Regions from separate parts of the Photobacterium sp. WH24 genome, predicted to be linked through region 2. Evidence: riboswitches for the same ligand, from Rfam matches in the RefSeq annotation. Region 2 holds a riboswitch; the other holds the start of a gene.

Region 1 (10,605 bases), on a different contig from region 2:
ACAATGCCGGTGGTGCGCAGGCTGTCGCCGCCATGGCATACGGCACCGAATCAGTATCCAGAGTCGACAAAATTTTCGGCCCCGGTAATGCGTTTGTTACCGAGGCCAAACGTCAGGTCAGCAATGATTTTAATGGCGCCGCCATTGACATGCCTGCCGGCCCGTCTGAAGTCATGGTCATTGCCGACAGTGGCGCTGATCCGGATTTTATCGCTGCTGATTTGCTCAGTCAGGCTGAGCACGGACCAGATTCACAGGTTGTGCTGGTTACCCCTGAGCCAAGTATTGCCGACCGCGTCGCTGACGCCATTGCAAAACAGCTCAGCAGTTTGTCCCGTGCCGATATTGCCCGCCAGGCACTCGGCTCGAGCCTGATGATCATTGCCGACAGCATCACTCAGTGCGTGTCTATCTCAAATCACTACGGACCTGAGCATCTGATTGTTCAGACCCGTAACCCGCGTGATTTAGTGCCTCTGCTGGATAACGCCGGCTCGATTTTCCTGGGGCACTGGTCGCCGGAATCCGTAGGCGATTACGCCTCAGGCACCAACCACGTATTGCCTACTTATGGTTATACCAAAACGTATTCCAGCCTGGGTCTGGCCGACTTTACCAAGCGTATGACGGTGCAGGAGCTCAGTGCCGATGGTCTGCTGGAACTGGCGCCGACGGTGGAAACCATGGCAACCGCAGAAGGTCTGGACGCACACCGCCGTGCCGTCAGCATCCGGGTAGAAAAAATCAAACAATCACGCTCATCGACGTTGAAAGAGGCTTAAGATGAACCCTGAATTACTGGCTCGTAAAACCGTTCGCGAACTCACGCCATACCAGTCTGCCCGCCGCCTTGGCGGCAGTGGTGACATCTGGCTGAATGCCAACGAGTCGCCGTTCGTCAATGAATACAAGATTCAGTGTGACCGCCTGAACCGCTACAGCTCCTGCCAGCCAGAAGCGCTGATTCAGGCCTATGCCGATTATGCGCGTGTCGATAAATCCCAGGTGCTGACTTCGCGTGGGGCTGACGAAGGCATTGAGTTGCTGGTCCGCACTTTCTGTGAGCCTAAGCAAGACAGCATTCTTTACTGCCCGCCGACTTACGGCATGTACAGCATCAGTGCCGAGACCTTTGATGTGGGGGTCAAGCAGGTACCGCTGACCGCTGACTGGCAGCTGGATTTACCTTCGATTGCCGATAACCTGGACGGCGTCAAACTGGTCTTTGTCTGCAGCCCTAACAACCCGACCGGCAACCTCATTCGCCGTGATGACATTATTACGCTGCTGAACATGACGCAAGACAAAGCCCTGGTGGTGATGGACGAAGCCTATATCGATTTCTGTCCGGAAGCTTCCACGGTTGATTTGCTGGCACAGTTCCCGAACCTGGTGATCCTGCGTACCCTGTCTAAAGCCTTTGCCCTGGCTGGCCTGCGTTGTGGCTTCACACTGGCCAACTCAGTGGTGATTGATTTGCTGCTGAAAGTGATAGCGCCTTACCCGGTACCTATCCCTGTGGCGGATATTGCGGTTCAGGCACTGTCGCCCGCCGGTCTGGCCAGAACCAAATTTCAGGTGCTCGATCTGAGCGCAAACCGGGCTTACCTGCAAGCTGGACTGGGTATGTTACCGGGTGTGACGGTATACGACGGCTATGGTAACTATCTGCTGGTACGTTTTCCTGACGGTGATGCCATGTTCAAAGCCCTGTGGGATAACGGCATTATTCTGCGCCGCTCTCCGATCGAGAACTGTATCCGTATCAGTATTGGCAGCCGGGATGAATGCGAGAAGACCCTGGCCTTCATCCGCACTCAGCTGGAAAAGATTTCGTAATTTGGAAGGATTCTATTGTGAGCAAGGAAAAAATTCTCTTTATTGATCGCGACGGCACTTTGATTGCCGAACCGCCGGTAGACTTCCAGGTCGATCGGCTGGACAAACTTGAGCTGGAGCCCTTCGTCATCCCTGCCCTGCTAAAACTGCAGGATGCAGGCTATAAACTGGTCATGGTGACCAATCAGGACGGACTGGGCACAGACAGTTACCCGCAGGCTGACTTTGATGCTCCGCACAATATGATGATGGCCATTTTCGAGTCTCAGGGAGTTCGCTTCGATGATGTGCTGATCTGCCCGCATTTTGAACACGACAACTGCAGTTGCCGCAAGCCCAAGCTCGGCCTGGTCAAAGACTACCTGCAACAAGGCCGTGTCGATTTTGCCACCTCTGCGGTTATCGGCGATCGCCAGACCGATCTGCAACTGGCCGGCAACATGGCTATCCGGGGTATCCAGTACCAGCGTGAAAGCCTGAACTGGCAGCAGATAGTGGCCGATCTCACCACCCGTCCCCGCATTGCCGAAGTGGTCCGCAAGACCAAAGAAACCGACATCAGAGTGAAGGTCAATCTGGATCAGTCCGGCGGCAACGTGATTCAGACCGGTCTGGGCTTTTTCGATCACATGCTGGATCAGATTGCGACTCACGGCGGCTTCCAGCTCATCCTGACAGTGGATGGCGACCTGCACATTGATGACCACCACAGTGTGGAAGACACCGCACTGGCACTGGGCCAGGCGCTGAAAGAAGCGCTGGGCGACAAACGCGGCATCGGCCGCTTTGGCTTCAGTCTGCCAATGGACGAATGCCTGGCTCAGTGTGCGCTGGACTTATCCGGCCGCCCCTATCTGAAATTCGATGCCAAGTTCAGCCGTGAAAACGTCGGTGATCTGTCAACGGAAATGGTCCCGCACTTCTTCCGCTCCCTGACCGATACACTGGCCTGCACGCTGCACCTTTCTTCCGATGGCAACAACGATCACCACATCGTTGAAAGCCTGTTTAAAGCCTTTGGCCGTACCTTGCGCCAGGCCATTAAAGTGGAAGGCAACGAGCTGCCGAGCAGTAAAGGGGTGCTGTAATGACTGATTCAACTCAGAAAGTTGTCATCATTGATACAGGGTGCGCCAACGTGTCATCCGTGCGATTTGCCATTGAGCGTTTGGGTTATCAAGTGACCGTCAGCCGGGATCCTGAGATTGTACTGGCGGCAGATAAACTCTTCCTGCCCGGTGTAGGGACCGCCAGCGAGGCTATGAAAAACCTGGCCGAGCGCGACCTAATCACACTGGTAAGCCAGGTCGACAAACCCTTGCTGGGTATCTGTCTGGGCATGCAGCTGCTGGGTGACTACTCAGAAGAACAAGGCCTGAATGGTACAGAACGCGTGCCCTGTCTGAAGCTTTGTCCGGCACCGGTGCAGAAAATGCGCACCGGTGAGCTGCCCTTACCGCACATGGGATGGAATACCATTACTCCGGAAGAGGGCCACCCATTATTTAACGGCATCCCTGCTGGCAGTTATTTCTATTTCGTCCACAGCTACGCCATGCCGGCGTTTAACACCGAGCAAGGCAGAACGATAGCCAGCTGTGAATACGGCCAGCCATTTACTGCCGCAGTGCAAAGCGGTAATTACTACGGTGTGCAGTTTCACCCTGAACGTTCCGGTAAAACCGGTGCACAACTGATTCAAAACTTTCTCGATATGTAGGACGACAAGGACTGGTTATGATTATTCCCGCACTCGATTTAATAGATGGCCAGGTCGTCCGCCTGTTTCAGGGCGATTACGGTCAGGTAACCGAGTATAAAGTAAACCCCGCAGAACAGTTTGCGCTGTATCATCAGGCAGGGGCTGACTGGCTGCACCTGGTTGATCTGACCGGCGCGAAAGACACCTCTGCTCGCCAGCTCGATTTAATCCGTGCCCTGCTGGCCAGCACGCCTGCCAATATCCAGATTGGAGGCGGCGTTCGCAGCGAGCAAGATGTTGCCGACTTACTGAATGCCGGCGCGCAGCGTGTTGTGATTGGTTCAACCGCGGTTAAACAACCGGAAGTTGTTAAGGCTTGGATGGAAAAATACGGCCCGGAGCGCATCGTACTGGCGCTGGACGTCAACATCGATGACAACGGCCAGCGCAAAGTGGCCGTCTCCGGCTGGCAGGAAGATTCAGGCGTCACCATTGAAGCCCTGATTGAAGACTTCCGCACCGTGGGCCTTAAACATGTTCTGTGTACGGATATCTCCCGCGACGGCACGCTGGCTGGCTCTAATGTCGATTTGTACCGCGACTTATGTGCGCAATACCCAGACGTTCAGTTCCAGTCATCCGGCGGTATCGGATCACTGGATGACATTGCTGCACTGAAAGGCTCAGGCGTTGCCGGCGTGATTGTCGGCCGTGCCCTGCTGGACGGTAAATTTACCGCAGAGCAGGCATTTGCCTGCTGGAACGAGTGACAAGGAGCCTGACATGTTAGCAAAACGCATTATTCCCTGCCTGGATGTCCGTGACGGCCAGGTCGTTAAGGGTGTCCAGTTCCGAAATCACGAAATTATCGGTGACATCGTTCCGCTGGCAAAACGCTACGCGGAAGAAGGGGCCGATGAGTTAGTTTTCTACGATATCACAGCGTCCAGCGATGGCCGTGTCGTTGACAAAAGCTGGGTCGAACGTGTCGCTGAAGTCATCGATATTCCGTTCTGTGTCGCGGGCGGTATTAAATCAGCCGACGATGCCCAGCAAATACTGCAATTTGGCGCGGATAAAATTTCTATCAATTCGCCGGCGTTAGCCAACCCTGCGCTGATCACTGAGCTGGCAGATAAATTCGGTGTGCAGTGTATTGTGGTGGGTATCGATTCTTACTTTGATGCCAAAACCGGTCAGTATCAGGTTTACCAGTTCACCGGTGATGAAAGCCGCACCCAGGTCACCCAGTGGCAAACCGCTGACTGGATTGAGGAAGTGCAGCGCCGCGGGGCAGGTGAAATCGTATTGAACATGATGAACCAGGATGGTGTTCGTCAGGGCTATGATCTGACTCAGCTGAATCTGGTTCGTGACATTTGCAAAGTGCCGCTTATTGCCTCCGGCGGCGCCGGTGAAATGGCGCATTTTGCCGATGCCTTTACTATCGCCGGAGTTGACGGCGCCCTCGCCGCTTCGGTTTTCCACAAGCAAATCATTAACATTGGCGAACTCAAGCAATACCTCAAACAACAACAGGTGGAGATCCGACTATGAGCCTGAGCAGTGAAATTAATTGGGACAAGGTCGACGGTCTGGTCCCCGCCGTAGTGCAGGACAGCCGCAGCGGCCAGGTACTGATGCTGGGCTACATGAATGATGAAGCCCTCAGCAAAACGCTGGATACCCGGCAGGTGACTTTCTGGTCACGCAGCAAACAACGTCTTTGGACTAAAGGCGAGACATCCAGCAATGTGCTGCAACTCAAACAAATTCAGCTCGACTGTGATCAGGACACCCTCCTGGTCAGCGCCGAGCCTGTTGGCCCCACCTGCCATCTCGGTACAACCACCTGTTTCGACAAGGGCAGCACAGACAGCGGAGACACTGCCACCGCCCCCGATCTGGTGTTTCTTCACCGACTGGAGCAAGTGCTGGCAGCCCGCAAAGGCGCCGATCCTGAGTCCTCTTACACCGCCAGCCTTTACGCTCGTGGCACCAAACGGATTTCGCAGAAGGTGGGCGAAGAAGGCGTTGAAGTCGCGCTTGCGGCAACGGCGGGTGACAAAGAGGAGGTAATTTCCGAATCAGCCGACCTGATGTATCACCTGATAGTGTTACTTCAGGATCAGGGTCTGAGCCTGTCTGATGTGATTGCCAAACTGCAGGAAAGGCATAAAGGCTAAAGCCTGCGACAAACCCCATTAAAAAGGAAGCTTCAGCAGCTTCCTTTTTTATTTCATTTCCATTATTACGCTGGCTTTATCAGGCGCTTTTCGCCGCCTGACGAGCTTGACCCATCGCTTCTTTATAATGCTTCCGGCAAACTGATACGTATCTGTCATTACCACCGATTTCAACCTGATCGCCATCCGCAATGGCTTTACCTGACGCATCATGGCGAATCACCATGTTCGCTTTTCGGCCGCAATGACAAACGGTTTTCAGTTCGACCAGTTTATCGGCCCAGGCCAGCAGGTACTGACTACCTTCAAACAGCTCACCACGAAAATCGGTACGCAAGCCATAGCAAAGCACAGGAATATCCAGTTTATCGACCACTTCAGTCAACTGGTGAACCTGATCTTTCGTCAGGAACTGGCATTCATCCATTAACACGCAATCCACTCGTGACAAGCTGTTCATCTGAGACAGCTTATCCCACAGGTTATCTTCCGGGCTATACAGTTCAGCCTCTTCAGACAGACCAATTCTGGAACTGACCTTACCCTGACCAAACCGGTTATCAATGGCTGCGGTAAAAATTACCGGCGACATGCCGCGTTCACGATAGTTAAAAGACGACTGCAACAGCGTCGTCGACTTCCCGGCATTCATCGCCGAGTAATAAAAATACATTTGCGCCATCAGGCTTTCCGCATCACTCTGAATATCGCAAGATGCTACCGAAGAAGAATGCGAATTGGAAGTCTGGCTCCCGGCTTCATGCGGTGAGACCACTTTACGATGAATTACTGTACACAGAGATAAAAAAACCGGCTCAGTGCAGACTAAGCCGGTTCAGTGCCATCTTTCTACGATGGCTAAGCTGCTCTTACGCGCCTTTCAGCGGGCGTTTGGCAATCCAGGCAAGGGATACACAAACCAGTAAGAAAGCGACTGTCGCAGCCACAAAAGACACCGCCAGAGATTCTGTCATCCCTAACACGGTAAAGCCTACCGCAGAAACGAGTGCAACGGACAATGCGTAAGGCAACTGTGTCGACACATGGTCAATGTGATTACAGCGTGCCCCCGTTGAAGACAATATGGTGGTGTCTGAAATAGGTGAACAGTGATCGCCAAAAACAGAACCAGCCAGTACCGCACTGAGCATAGGCAGAATCAGGCTGATGTCAGTTGCCGCAGCCAGATCGCCGGCTATCGGCAACATAATACCAAAGGTGCCCCAGGACGTACCGGTCGAGAAAGCCATAATACCGGCCAGCAGAAACAGAATCACAGGCAACCAGACAGGGTTAATATTGCCCTGAACCAAAGTCGACAGGAATTTACCTGTTGCCATATCGCTGATTATGCTACCGATTGTCCAGGCAAAAAACAGAATAAGAATGGCACCGAACATGGATTTCGCACCAATCCATAAAGCATGCGCAATGTGCTTTACCGGAATAGCCTGGCGTCCAACGGCAACCAGTGCCGATAATAACCCCAGCAGACCGCCGTAACACAAAGAGGCCCCAACATCGGTAGACTCAAATGCGCCAAGAATAGAAAACGGTTTACCGTCAGCCTGCAAACTCTGATTACCGGTGTAGATCATGAAGAATAATGTGGCTGCCACCAGTACCAGAATAGGAATAATGAGATCGCCCACTTTTCCATTTTCACTTTCTTCTATTTCAAGTTCGTCATTCAAATCTTTGGCTTCGGCATGAACTTCTTCATTGTCAAACCCGCGAGCATGACTGGCCTGAACTTCATGCTTCTTCATCAAACCAACATCTAATTGGAACCAGGCAACAACAAATACCATCAGCAGCGCGAACACAGCGTAAAAATTCATAGGTGCCAATTGCATGAAGGCGCTTAACGCAGAATATTCAGTCACACCATGTGAAACCAAAATACCCCCCACCACTGTAATGATATATGCCCCCCAACTGGATGCAGGCATCAGTACACACATAGGTGCGGCAGTGGAGTCCAGAATATAAGCCAGTTTTGAGCGGGAAACATAAAAGCGGTCGGTGACTGGCCGGGAAATCGAACCAACCGCCAAGCTGTTGAAATAATCATCAACAAAAATAAACACGCCAAGAAAAGCCGCTAAAAGTTTTGCACCGCGTTTACTTTTAATCTTAGTTTGCGCCCATTGTGCAAAAGCACGCGTACCACCAGAGAGCGTCAGTAATGCTGTGGTCATGCCTAATAAAAGCAAGAAAGCAACAATACTCATATTCCAGGTATTGATGCTGTCACCATCTATAAACAGCCCTTCAATTTTGTTTCTCAAATAAGAGACAGTATTGAACATACTGAAATCAGTCAGCAATAACGCACCGATCAAAATGCCAATACCCAGCGAGATAAGCACTCGTCGAGTAAGAATAGCAAGGCTTAACGCCACGAGTGGCGGTAAAATGGAAATGGAGGATTGGGAAAAATCTACTAGGTTCATGATCTCTACTACAACCGATCGTGGTTGGAGATCTACTGTTAAACACGGTACCGATGTCAACCGTGATGGGAAGCGATATAGGAAAGAGACTGATGCCCCTCCCGACCCCACAGTAGCGCTCCATAGTTAATTGTAAGTTACTATGGCAGTGTTGTCCCTTTCAGTGACAACCCCAGCAAGGTGATTTGACAGACCAGCCTTACTTCGGCATTAGCTCCTTTCACTGACGTTCCTCGGGGTCACCTCCCGCCAGTTACTGATAGATAATGCACCTCTACCCTTAGTCAAGGAATCGCGTATTCTACTTTTTGTTATCTGATTTGCAACTACAGAAAGCCAATATCTGCTACTTTGAGTTAATACTACTGCACTAATCTTCTGTATTTACTTACATTTGCGCCCAAAACGCACTGTAAATGAATATGAAATTATTAGCATTACAGCAAGTTAAAATATTCGTACTCCCCCATTTTATTAACAAGCAAAAAAACGAATGGTGCCGCCTTTCATTGTTCAAAGATAAAGTTCAAGTATAAAAAACCGCCTGATTAATAATGCAAACTAACAATTTTATTTGGCAGTTGGGTTTAAAAAGTATTACTATTGCAGATATAAAGTGATTCACTAATAATTAGTATAACGCCAACAGGAAATTTGAAATGTCTGATGCAATGAAAGCGCTATTAAACCTTCGTAGTCTTCGTGCACTTGCTCGTGAATATTCACTGGAGCAACTGAAAGAAGCCCTGGAAAAACTTCAGACCGTGGTTGATGAACGTGAAGAATCAGAAGCGGAAGAAATTGCGAAAGAAAAAGAGCGCGAAGAAAAACTGAAGCAATACCGAGATATGCTACTGGCTGATGGTATTGATCCTGAAGAACTGATGGCAAACATTGGTAAAGCAAAAACCAAGCGTGCAGCTCGCCCGCCTAAATACAAGTTCATCGATGAAAACGGTGAAGAGAAAACCTGGACAGGCCAAGGCCGCACGCCAAGCGCTCTTAAAAAAGCACTGGATGAAGGTAAATCTCTGGACGACTTCAAGCTTTGATCAAACAAGGTTGATCAAGACCAGATCAAAAAACCCGGCATTGCTGCCGGGTTTTTTATTATTCGCAATTAATAACGCATATCGTTTTTTGTTCAGCTAAATCCGCAGCTACCGAATACTGTCTGCCAGTGTACTGACGGCTAACGCAAAATAATGCGACCGGTTCCATTTCAGTAATGTTTGGTAATTACCGTACACTAAGTAAGCTCTGCCATGATTATCGTCTGGTTGCACCAGCCATGCATTGATATCTACCTTAGGTAGCGCAGTGCCATTCAAACGGCGCACACCCAGTTGATCCCACTCAGACAACGTTTTCATCTTTTGGGATTCCACACCTTTCAGGGTGTCGCTCAACCTATCAGGAACACGTACCTGGCGTCCCCATGTGTATTTGTCATCCCAACCTGATTTACTCAGGTAGTTGGCCGCAGAAGCAAAAACATCATCTTCCGTTTTCCAGATATCAGCTTTATCGTCGCCATTTCCGTCAACAGCAAAGGTCAGGTATGAGGTCGGCATAAACTGAGGCTGCCCCATGGCACCGGCCCAGGAGCCTTTCATATCCGCTGCAGTAATATGGCCTTGCTGTAAAATAGTTAAAGCCGCCATGACCTGCTCACGGAAGAAGGCTTCACGGCGACCTTCATAAGCAAGCGTCGTCAACGCTTCAATGACATTATACGAGCCGGTTAAGCGACCAAAATTACTTTCCACGCCCCACAATGCCACGATGAACCTGGGCTGAACACCATACTGACGCCCGATTCGCTCCAGTGCCGTTTTATGCTGCTGATAATACTTATTCGCCTGTTCAATTTTCCACTGGGGAACAGCTTTAGGTAAATATTCATCCAGTGTTAACTTCTTTTCTGGCTGATTTTTATCAGCTTTAACTGCACGTTCAATGAATGTGACATCAGCGAAGGCGGACTCAAGAATCGAATCATCTATCCCCTTCTCACGTGCTTCTTGTTTTAGCCCGGAGACATAATTATCAAAACTTTCATCAGCCGATACTATCGGTGATGCAAGGCCTAGTCCTAAGGACACAAAGACAGCTACCCATTGCTTACGCATATCCACCCTTTCATCGTCATGTATTATTTTCTGACTTATTTGCTTTGTATTCGTCTAGAAGGTTAGTCACAGGAGGCGGAATTTGCAGGTAATAACCCTGGGTAGAGAGCAACTCCCGTACCTTATTGATATCCGCCAACGCTAACTTCCTCTCATTACTCAGTTTTAGCACCATAACAAACTGAGGTGTACCAAAAGTGCTCAATAAGGCTTCAGGTACATCTGAAAAATCATCTTTGGTATTGATATATAAATAGGTGTTTTCTTTTTTAGAGCTTTTATAAATTGCA
Region 2 (10,605 bases):
CTGCGATCTGTCCGATCCGCCGACGCTGGAATTACACAAAAAGCACACCATAGAAGTGGTGGTGGATCGCTTTAAAGTGCGTAATGATCTTCAGCAGCGGCTGGCTGAATCGTTTGAAACCGCGCTGGATCTGTCAGGCGGCACAGTGGTCGTCAGCGCCATGGATGACGATAACATGGCCGAGCTGATTTTCTCGGCCAACTTCGCCTGCCCGCATTGCGGCTACAGCATGCGTGAGCTGGAACCGCGCCTGTTTTCCTTCAATAACCCGGCCGGTGCCTGCGGCACATGCGACGGACTGGGGGTACAACAGTATTTCGATCCGTCCCGCGTGATTCAGAACAGTGAACTCAGCTTGTCCGGCGGTGCCATCCGGGGCTGGGACAAACGCAATTACTACTACTTTCAGATGCTGACTTCACTGGCTGAACATTACGATTTTGATGTTGAATCACCGTTCAGCAGTCTGCCGAAGAAAGTACAAAACGTATTGCTGCAGGGCTCAGGCACCACAAATATTGAGTTTAAATACATTAATGATCGCGGCGATGTGACAGTTCGCCGTCACCCGTTTGAAGGCATTCTGAATAACATGGAACGCCGCTACCGGGAAACCGAGTCCAATGCTGTACGCGAAGATCTGGTGAAGTATATCTCCACCAAGCCTTGTGCCAGCTGTCACGGTTCGCGTCTGCGTGAAGAAGCACGTCATGTCTTTATCGACAGTACCAACCTGCCGGCCATCAGTGAAATGAGCATCAGCCAGGCGCTGACCTTCTTTTCCGAGCTGACACTGGAAGGACAGCGTGCGCAGATTGCCGATAAAATCCTCAAAGAAATCAATGACAGGCTGACCTTCCTGGTCAATGTGGGCCTCAACTATCTCAACCTGTCCCGCAGTGCAGAAACATTGTCGGGCGGTGAAGCTCAGCGCATCCGCCTGGCCAGCCAGATTGGCGCTGGACTGGTCGGCGTTATGTATGTGCTCGATGAGCCTTCCATCGGCCTCCACCAGCGTGATAACGAACGCCTGCTGAGCACCCTGACCCGGCTGCGCGATCTGGGTAACACCGTACTGGTGGTCGAACACGACGAAGATGCGATCCGCAGTGCGGATTACATCATAGATATCGGCCCGGGCGCCGGTGTTCACGGCGGGCAGATCATCGCCGAAGGCACCATGGAAGATATTCTGAATTCGGAAGATTCCCTGACCGGCCAATACCTGAGCGGCAAAAAACAAATTGAAGTGCCTGTTGAACGTGTTCCTGTCGATCCGGCAAAAACGGTTCAGCTAACAGGCGCCACGGGCAATAACCTGAAAACAGTCGATGTGTCGATTCCGGTTGGTTTGCTGACCTGTGTGACCGGGGTCTCCGGCTCAGGCAAGTCAACCCTGATCAACGATACTTTCTTCAAGATTGCTCACCATAGACTCAATGGGGCCACTACAGGCGAGCCGTCCCCTTATGACGATATTCAGGGGCTGGAGCACTTCGATAAAGTCATCGACATCGATCAGAGCCCGATAGGCCGAACGCCGCGTTCCAACCCGGCGACGTACACAGGCATTTTCACCCCCATCAGGGAGCTGTTCTCGGGCACTCAGGAGTCTCGCTCACGGGGCTATAAACCAGGCCGCTTCAGCTTCAACGTCAAAGGCGGCCGCTGTGAAGCCTGTCAGGGCGATGGGGTGATCAAAGTTGAAATGCACTTCCTGCCCGATGTTTACGTGCCCTGTGATAACTGTAAGGGTAAACGCTACAATCGTGAGACTCTGGAAGTGAAATACAAAGGCCAGTCAATTGATGAAGTGCTGGAAATGACAGTGGAAGATGCGCGGGTATTTTTTGATCCTGTACCAGCCATTGCCCGAAAACTGCAAACCCTGATGGATGTCGGACTATCCTATATCCGCCTGGGACAAGCAGCGACCACGCTGTCTGGCGGTGAAGCACAGCGGGTGAAACTGGCACGCGAGCTGTCCAAACGCGATACAGGTAAAACCCTGTATATTCTCGATGAACCGACAACGGGCTTGCACTTCCATGATATCCAGCAGTTGCTGAGTGTACTGCACCGATTGCGTGATCACGGCAATACCATAGTGGTGATTGAGCATAACCTGGACGTCATTAAAACCGCAGATTGGATCATTGATCTGGGGCCGGAGGGCGGCAGCGGTGGCGGTGAGATCATTGCGACAGGCACACCGGAACAGGTTGCCGAAGTCGCCGGTTCGCATACGGCCCGCTTCCTAAAACCCCTGCTGCCCGCATTAACGGCAAAGCAGCAGGCATAATTACACTCATGCACTCTGTCAGGCTGAATTCAGCCTGACTTTTTGTCTATTTGCCGAGGGACCGGACACCGTGACCGTCATTCAATTAAGGGGCACCAGACTGGCCGCTGCCACCATCAGTAAACCACTGACGCGACCTTTTATTCTGGCGCTGACTTTTCTGTTTCTGCTGTCGATGCATTATTTTCAGCATAATCAGGGAGGATCCGGACTGGAACTACCCTTTAATGTCAGTAGCTGGATTCCCTTCAGCTTTGCCATTGCTATTGGCCTGCTGGAGATCAGCCGACAGAAAGTATTGCGTTATTCACGCCTGACGCTGGTTCTCTTATGTTGCTGCGTCACGCTGTCTGTCCCCATGTTCTTCCCGGAAGCGCGACCAGAAGTCGCCGTCAACCGAATCATTACCCTTTGGGCTGGCTGGTTGTTCTTCGTGGCACTGCAGCAGTTTGCTTTCAGCCAGAAACAGCGTCAGCAAATACTCTGGCTGATCTTAAAAGCGGTCTGGCTGCAAGCCGCGCTGGCCTGGTATCAGTTTCTGTGGATCTCACCGCAAAATAGCATTGGCTATAACACAGATCTCAACCGACCCTACGGTATTTTTCAGCAACCTAACGTGATGGCCAGCTTCCTGGCCACCGGGCTGATCCTCTCAGCTTACCTGCTGGCACGGCAGCCTATGGTTCAGGGCCGCTGGACCCTCTCCCATCTCGGCCTCCAATTAACACCTGTCGCTGTGATCCCCATGCTGTATGTGCTCAGCTCGCGAACCGGCTGGATTGCCAGTGTTGTGGGGATGTTACTTATCCTGCCTTACCTGATGCAGTTTGCAGCCAGAATACAGTGGCGAATGTGGCTGATGATGGTGGTCATGGGATTAAGCGTGACCTGGAACCTGACCAGCAGCCTGAACTGGAGCCCGCAACCGGGCAGAGTGTCGCTGGAAAGTGCCCGCTCAGTCATCTACCCGCAAGCGCTGGACATGTTCCTGCACTCACCGGCCACGGGCGTCGGCTATGGTAATTTTGAACCCGCTTATCTGATGCAGACAGCGCAAGCGCATCAGGCCGATCCTGAAACGCCCCATGGGTTACCCGGGCTGGATCATCCCCATAACGAGTTACTTTTCTGGGCCAGTGAAGGGGGTATTTTACCTGTACTGGCACTGCTGATTGCGGCAGCGGCGGTGCTGGCTAAAATTCGCCGCGCACCGGCCAACACTCAGCTGGCTCTGGTCGCGCTCCTGTTTCCAATAACACTGCATACCCAGCTTGAATACCCCTTTTACCACTCCCTGATCCACTGGATTATTTTTGTGTTTCTGATCTATTGGGTTGATGCCCTGAGTGCGAAATACTTCAAACAAACACTGCGATTTTATAAGCCCTTCAGAATCAGCGCCATGCTTTTGCCTGTTGTCGTCAGCCTCTTTATGGCCACCACCTTATATTCAGGCGCCATGCTGACCCGCTTTGAATCATCCACGCCACCCGATTTAACCGCCCTGGATAAGGTCAATAACACCTGGGCCTGGCGCAACCGGTTTGAATGGGATCTTTATCAGACCCAGTTGAAAATGGGCATTCAGCAGGATAATCCTGCGTTGCTGACAAGCTTTATCCATTGGGCTGACCATAAAGCCAAAGAGCTGCCAAGGCCTATTCTGTATCAGTTTCTGATCAAAGCTCATCAGGCATTGGCAAACACTTATCAAGCTGAACAGGTTCGCGAAGAGGCCCGGTATCTTTTCCCGGGTATGGATTTCAGCGATGAAGCGTTACCTCAGTTTTCCAAGCCAAAAACCGTAACCCCCTCGCCGCAGATAGCACAGGCTGAAGGGCAAGCAGACAAAGACTGAAAACAAGAACTGAAGACTTCCCCAAAAAAAGCGGCTGCCCGGGCAGCCGCATCTTTTCCTTGCTGATAATTATTTCAGCACCTCTTCCAGCGCTTTCAGGCACAGAGCAATATTCTCTTTACGTGCACCGTATCCCATCAGTCCAATGCGCCATGCTTTTCCGGCCAGAGCCCCCAGGCCGGCACCAATTTCCAGGTTATAGTCTTCCAGCAGAGTCTGACGCACTTTCGCATCATCGGCCCCGTCAGGGATAAAAACAGCATTGAGTTGCGGCAAGCGGCTTTTCTCATCCACCACAAAGCGGATCCCCATAGCTTCCAGGCCATCGCGCAGTAACTCGTGCATCTCGGCATGGCGCTGCCACGCATTTTCCAGCCCTTCATGTTGTAAACGAACCAGTGCTTCGTGCAGCGCATACAAGCTATTGACAGGGGCTGTATGGTGATAGCTGCGCTTACCTTCACCACTCCAGTAGGCCAGCACCAGGCTTTGATCCAGAAACCAGCTCTGAACCGGTGTCTTACGTTGCTGAATTTTCTCCACGGCCCGCGGCGAAAAGGTCAGCGGAGACAGGCCCGGTACACAGGACAAACACTTCTGACTGCCTGAGTACACGGCATCCAGTTGCCATTCATCAACCTTCAGCGGCACCCCGCCCAATGAGGTTACCGCATCAACAATGGTCAGGCAGTCATGGTCACGGGCTAAACGGGATAAGGTTTCCGCATCGCTCAGTGCACCGGTTGAGGTTTCCGCATGCACAAAAGCCAGTATTTTCGCATCCGGATGGGCTTTGAGTGCTGTTTCAACGGCTTGCGGATCAACCGGCTCTCCCCATTCATTATCCACCAGCACAGCTTCACCGCCGCAGCGCACAACATTTTCCCGCATCCGCTCGCCAAATACCCCGTTACGGCAGACGATCACCTTCTCGCCCGGCTCAACCAGATTGACAAAACAGGCTTCCATTCCTGCACTGCCCGGCGCAGATACCGCTATAGTAAATGGGTTGGTAGTCTGAAATGCATACTGAAGCAATTGCTTAAGCTCATCCATCATACCAATGAACAGTGGGTCAAGATGACCGACAGTCGGGCGGCTGAGCGCCTGCAACACCTGCGGATAAATGTCCGACGGACCGGGTCCCATCAGTATTCGTTGAGGTGGGTAAAAACTGTGAATTGTCATAAGGCTTCTCCATCTGCACAGACACATAAGTTACTTATAATTCAGTGCATTAGTTATTGTTGGCAACAGTCGCTTTTACAGGGCATTCCTAGCGAGCATAACAGAACCACCCGTACCTGAAACCAGGCAGGCAAATTTATGCAAAGTCAGTAACAATCTTGACACAGAAAAATGCATTCAAGCATTGACAAAGCCCCCCCTCTCATATTCAATAAGGGCAATTTTTGTTCACCCTGAGAAAGCTCATTTTTCAGGTGAAAACGGAAGAGGCGCGTTATCCAGGTATCTATGCGGCGGGGCCCCACCCCAAAGCACCATAGAGAGGGGGAGCAACGCCGAGATACGGTGAGACAGGGGGCTTGCCGTATCGGCTTTGAAGGTTGAATCCTTCTGGCTGTCACCTGCATCATCCAGTGCAGGTGGAGAGCTTCTGGTAGCAGCAGTCTTAGTACGTCTCGCCTAATGGCTCTTCTGACACTCAAGTCGGAAAGATTCCCCAAATTTTGCCCCATGTTTACGCTTTGTTAAGTGGGAGATCACATTGAGCCCTGTAATTTCTTCTTCAGCGTTGAACGCTGAAATCACAGTCGCAAAATTTGGCGGCACTAGTGTGGCTGATTTCGTTGCAATGAGCCGTAGTGCTAAGATAGTTATCAATAATCCGACAACCAAACTGGTGTTGATCAGTGCGTGTTCCGGTGTGACTAATATTTTAGTCGAACTGGCCAACGGCGTGGCCGATGCCGGGCACCGACATAACCTGATGGAGCGCCTTCGCGCCATTCACCACAGCGTGCTGGCGGATTTACAGCAGCCTGAACAGGTTGCGGGTAACATTGATGAACTGCTCGATCAGGTCGCCGAACTTGCCATAAAAGCCGCAGAACATAAATCGGCTGAGCTGACAGATCAACTGGTTGCCAACGGTGAATTGCTGTCTACCCATCTGTTTACGCAAATCATGTGTGAGATGGGTGCTGACGCATTGCGTTACGATATCCGGGAAGTGCTGCGTACTGACAGCCGCTTTGGTAAAGCCAGCCCTGAACAGGAAATGATTCGTCAACTGACAGAGGAAAAGCTATTACCTCTGCTGCAGGATAAGATTATCGTTTCTCAGGGTTTCATCGGTAGTGATGAGCAAGGTCGCACAACAACACTTGGCCGCGGTGGCAGTGATTACAGTGCCGCCCTTATGGCTGAGGCGGTGAGTGCCAGCACATTGGAAATATGGACTGATGTCCCAGGCATGTACACCACAGATCCGCGTATTGCGCCCAAAGCCACGCCAATCAAAGAAATCAGCTTCAGCGAAGCCTCTGAGATGGCCAATTTTGGCGCCAAGATCTTGCATCCATCGACATTGATCCCGGCCGTTCGCCGTCAAATCCCTGTGTTTGTTGGATCGTCCAGGGCACCAGAGCAAGGCGGCACCTGGATCCGTAAATCCGTTACTGAAGCACCGCTGTTCCGTGCGCTGGCACTGCGCTCGAACCAGACCCTGATCACCCTGACCAGCCTGAACATGTTTCATGCTTATGGTTTCCTGGCCGAAGTCTTCCGGATTCTGGCTGAGCATAAGGTCTCTGTTGATCTGATTTCTACCTCTGAAGTCAGCGTGTCTTTGACCATGGATCAGACCGATACAGGCGGCGGCGCACCCACGCTGCCTCCGGGGGCGCATGCCGCGCTCAGTGAGCTGTGTCGCGTTGAGATTGAACAGGATCTGTGCCTGATTTCGCTGATTGGTAACCGCATGAGTCAGACTGCCGGTTCAGTGAGTACCGTGTTCGATTCGCTGGACGAGTACAAGCTGCGTATGATTTGCTACGGTGCCAGCCCGCACAACCTGTGCTTCCTGGTTAAAACCGAACATGCCATGCCTATTGCTCAGAATCTGCACCGTAAGATTTTTGAGTAATTTCACGTCCTGTTCCGGTAAAAAAGGCGCTCATTGAGCGCCTTTTTGTCTTCAGTGAACAGCTATCACAGATTAGGCCCCAGCCATTTCTCCGCTTCGATCTCATCCCAGCCTTTGCGCTCGGCGTAGCTTTCCATCTGGTCACGCTGGATCTGTGCAACGGCAAAATAGCGCGATTCCGGATGTGAGAAGTACCAGCCTGATACGGCCGCTCCCGGCCACATGGCGTAGCTTTCTGTCAGAATCATGCCGGTATTGGCCTCCGCATCCAACAAGGTCCAGATCTCGCCTTTCTCTGTGTGTTCCGGACAAGCCGGATAGCCTGGCGCTGGCCGGATACCCTGGTATTTCTCACGGATCAGATCTTCGTTACTCAGGTTCTCGTCCGGCGCATAGCCCCAGATCTCCTTACGGACAGTCTCATGCATGAATTCCGCAAAGGCTTCAGCAAGACGATCTGCCACCGCTTGAATCATAATCGCGTTGTAATCATCGCCTTTGGCTTTGAACTGATCGGCAATCTCATATTCACCGATTCCGCCGGTTACCGCAAAGGCACCAATCCAGTCAGCTTTACCGCTTTCTTTCGGGGCAATGTAATCCGACAGACAGTAATTCGGCCCTTTGGGTTTCTCTGTCTGCTGGCGCAGTCCGCGTAAGGTTGTCAGTACCTGGGTTCGGGTCTCATCGGTGTAGACTTCGATATCATCACCAATATTATTGGCCGGGAATAAGCCACAGACACCATTGGCCTTTATCATGCCGCTGGCTTCGATCTCATCCAGCAGCTGATTGGCATCATCAAATAGGCGCTGGGCTTCCTGACCCACTACTTCGTGGCGCAAAATGGTGGGATATTTACCACTCAGCGACCAGGTCATAAAGAAGGGCGTCCAGTCGATATAACGACGCAATGTCGCAATGTCAAAATCCTTGAACACGTGGATCCCCGGCTTTTGCGGCGCGGGAGGAGTGTAGCTATTCCAGTCAATCGCCACTTTATTGGCGCGGGCAGCTTCCAGGCTGACAGGAGCACTTCGTGGACGCTTACGGGCGTGTTGCTCCCGCACTACCTCGTATTCCTTGTCAAGGCGCTCAACAAACGCTGGCCGCTGGGCATCCGACAAGAGTGCCGAACATACCCCTACAGCACGCGAGGCGTTTGAGACATAAACGACAGGGGCATGGTAGTTCTGCTCAATTTTGACTGCCGTGTGGGCCTTGGACGTTGTTGCCCCGCCAATCAGCAAAGGAAGATCAAAGCCCTGACGCTCCATTTCTTTGGCGACATGCACCATTTCATCAAGTGAAGGAGTGATCAGCCCGGAGAGGCCGATAATATCGACCTTCTCTTCTTTGGCCACTTTCAGGATCTTGTCGCAAGACACCATGACGCCCAGATCGATGATCTCGTAGTTATTACACTGCAGCACCACTCCGACAATATTTTTACCGATATCGTGCACATCGCCTTTCACCGTGGCGAGCAGTATTTTGCCATTAGTGCGTCCGACTTGCTTCTCAGCATTGATGTAAGGTTCGAGATAAGCGACGGCCTGTTTCATCACCCGAGCTGATTTCACCACCTGAGGCAAGAACATTTTACCTTCACCGAACAGATCACCGACTATGTTCATACCTGCCATCAAAGGCCCTTCAATCACCTCTAACGGTTTTTCCGCGTTCTGACGGGCTTCTTCGGTATCTTCAACAATAAACTCAGTGATCCCTTTGACCAGCGCATGGGACAGGCGTTTATCGACCGGCCAGCCGCGCCATTCAGCGGCTGTTTTATCTTCTACCGCTTCGCCGCTGCCCCGGTACTTATCCGCAAGATCCAGCAAGCGCTCGGTAGAGTCATCCCGGCGATTCAATACAACGTCTTCAACGGCTTCGCGTAACTCGTCTGCCAGGTCATCGTAAATGGCCAGCTGACCGGCATTCACAATGCCCATATCCATGCCATTTTTAAAACAGTGATACAGGAACACGGCATGAATCGCTTCCCGCACAGGATCATTACCACGGAACGAGAAAGACACATTCGAAACACCACCCGACACCATCGCATGTGGCAGAGTGCGCTTGATGTCTCCTACAGCTTCAATGAAATCAACCGCGTAGTTATTGTGCTCATCAATCCCGGTAGCTACTGCGAAAATGTTCGGGTCAAAAATGATATCTTCCGGCGGGTAGCCCACCTCATCAACCAGAATGCGATAGGCATTGGTACAGATCTCTATCTTACGCTCACGGGTATCGGCCTGACCCACTTCATCAAACGCCATCACAATCACGGCTGCGCCATAGCGGCGAATCAGTTTCGCCTGTTCAACAAACCTCTCTTTACCTTCTTTGAGAGATATTGAGTTAACAATTGGCTTACCCTGCACACACTTAAGGCCAGCTTCCAGTATTTCCCACTTGGATGAGTCAATCATAATGGGGACACGGGAGATTTCAGGCTCAGAGGCACACAGGTTCAGAAAGCGCACCATGGCAGCTTCGGCATCCAGCATGCCTTCATCCATATTGATATCGATGATCTGAGCACCGGCTTCCACCTGCTGACGTGCCACTTCCAGCGCTTCGTCATAAAGCTCTTCTTTGATCAACCTACGGAAACGGGCTGAACCTGTCACATTGGTCCGCTCACCGACATTGACAAATAAAGTGTCTTTTTCAATGGTTAGCGGCTCAAGCCCTGATAAACGGCAGGCCACAGGAATCTCAGGCAATGGACGTGGCGCTACATTCTCCGTCACCCGGGCCATTTCACGAATATGCTCTGGCGTGGTGCCACAACAACCGCCCACCAGGTTCAGAAAGCCGGACTCCGCCCATTCTTTGATATGCTCAGCCATTTCTGTCGCTTCAAGGTCATACTCGCCGAATGCGTTTGGCAGACCGGCATTCGGGTGCGCTGATACCGCACACTCAGAAATACGTGATAATTCTTCCACATACTGACGCAGCTCATCCGGACCCAATGCACAGTTAAGGCCAAATGAAATAGGTTTGACGTGTCGCAGAGAATTGTAAAAAGCTTCAGTGGTTTGTCCTGATAAGGTGCGGCCGGAGGCATCGGTGATTGTGCCTGAAATCATAACAGGCAAAGTCACGCCCAGCTCTTCAAAGACCTTATCCACGGCAAACGCACAGGCTTTGGCATTCAGGGTATCAAAAATAGTTTCAATCAGGATGATATCGGACCCGCCAGCTATCAGGGCGCGGGTTGATTCGGAATACGCTGCTACCAATAGATCAAACGACACGTTCCTGAAACCGGGATCGTTCACATCCGGTGATATCGAACAGGTACGGTTAGTCGGACCG

Evidence for each region. Region 2 has a riboswitch for lysine ahead of lysC (lysine-sensitive aspartokinase 3). Riboswitches for the same ligand answer to the same signal wherever they lie in the genome.
Region 1: it holds a riboswitch for lysine, as region 2 does, so the genes downstream of both, KCG43_RS02010 (Na+/H+ antiporter NhaC family protein) here and lysC (lysine-sensitive aspartokinase 3) in region 2, are expected to answer to the same signal.

What each region holds. Positions count from the first base shown of each region.
Region 1 covers NZ_JAGSOZ010000001.1:460,186-470,790, reverse strand. The annotation lists gene hisD (histidinol dehydrogenase) at 1-782, shown strand, start outside; gene hisC (histidinol-phosphate transaminase) at 784-1,839, shown strand; gene hisB (bifunctional histidinol-phosphatase/imidazoleglycerol-phosphate dehydratase HisB) at 1,857-2,927, shown strand; gene hisH (imidazole glycerol phosphate synthase subunit HisH) at 2,927-3,559, shown strand; gene hisA (1-(5-phosphoribosyl)-5-[(5-phosphoribosylamino)methylideneamino]imidazole-4-carboxamide isomerase) at 3,577-4,311, shown strand; gene hisF (imidazole glycerol phosphate synthase subunit HisF) at 4,325-5,098, shown strand; gene hisIE (bifunctional phosphoribosyl-AMP cyclohydrolase/phosphoribosyl-ATP diphosphatase HisIE) at 5,095-5,727, shown strand; gene KCG43_RS02015 (thymidine kinase) at 5,807-6,409, opposite strand; gene KCG43_RS02010 (Na+/H+ antiporter NhaC family protein) at 6,597-8,183, opposite strand; lysine riboswitch at 8,289-8,468, opposite strand; gene KCG43_RS02005 (H-NS family nucleoid-associated regulatory protein) at 8,843-9,235, shown strand; gene KCG43_RS02000 (lytic transglycosylase domain-containing protein) at 9,344-10,315, opposite strand; gene KCG43_RS01995 (YcgL domain-containing protein) at 10,332-10,605, opposite strand, start outside.
Region 2 covers NZ_JAGSOZ010000005.1:257,088-267,692, forward strand. The annotation lists gene uvrA (excinuclease ABC subunit UvrA) at 1-2,302, shown strand, start outside; gene KCG43_RS08750 (Wzy polymerase domain-containing protein) at 2,373-4,160, shown strand; gene KCG43_RS08755 (alanine--glyoxylate aminotransferase family protein) at 4,230-5,348, opposite strand; lysine riboswitch at 5,605-5,786, shown strand; gene lysC (lysine-sensitive aspartokinase 3) at 5,890-7,269, shown strand; gene metH (methionine synthase) at 7,335-10,605, opposite strand, start outside.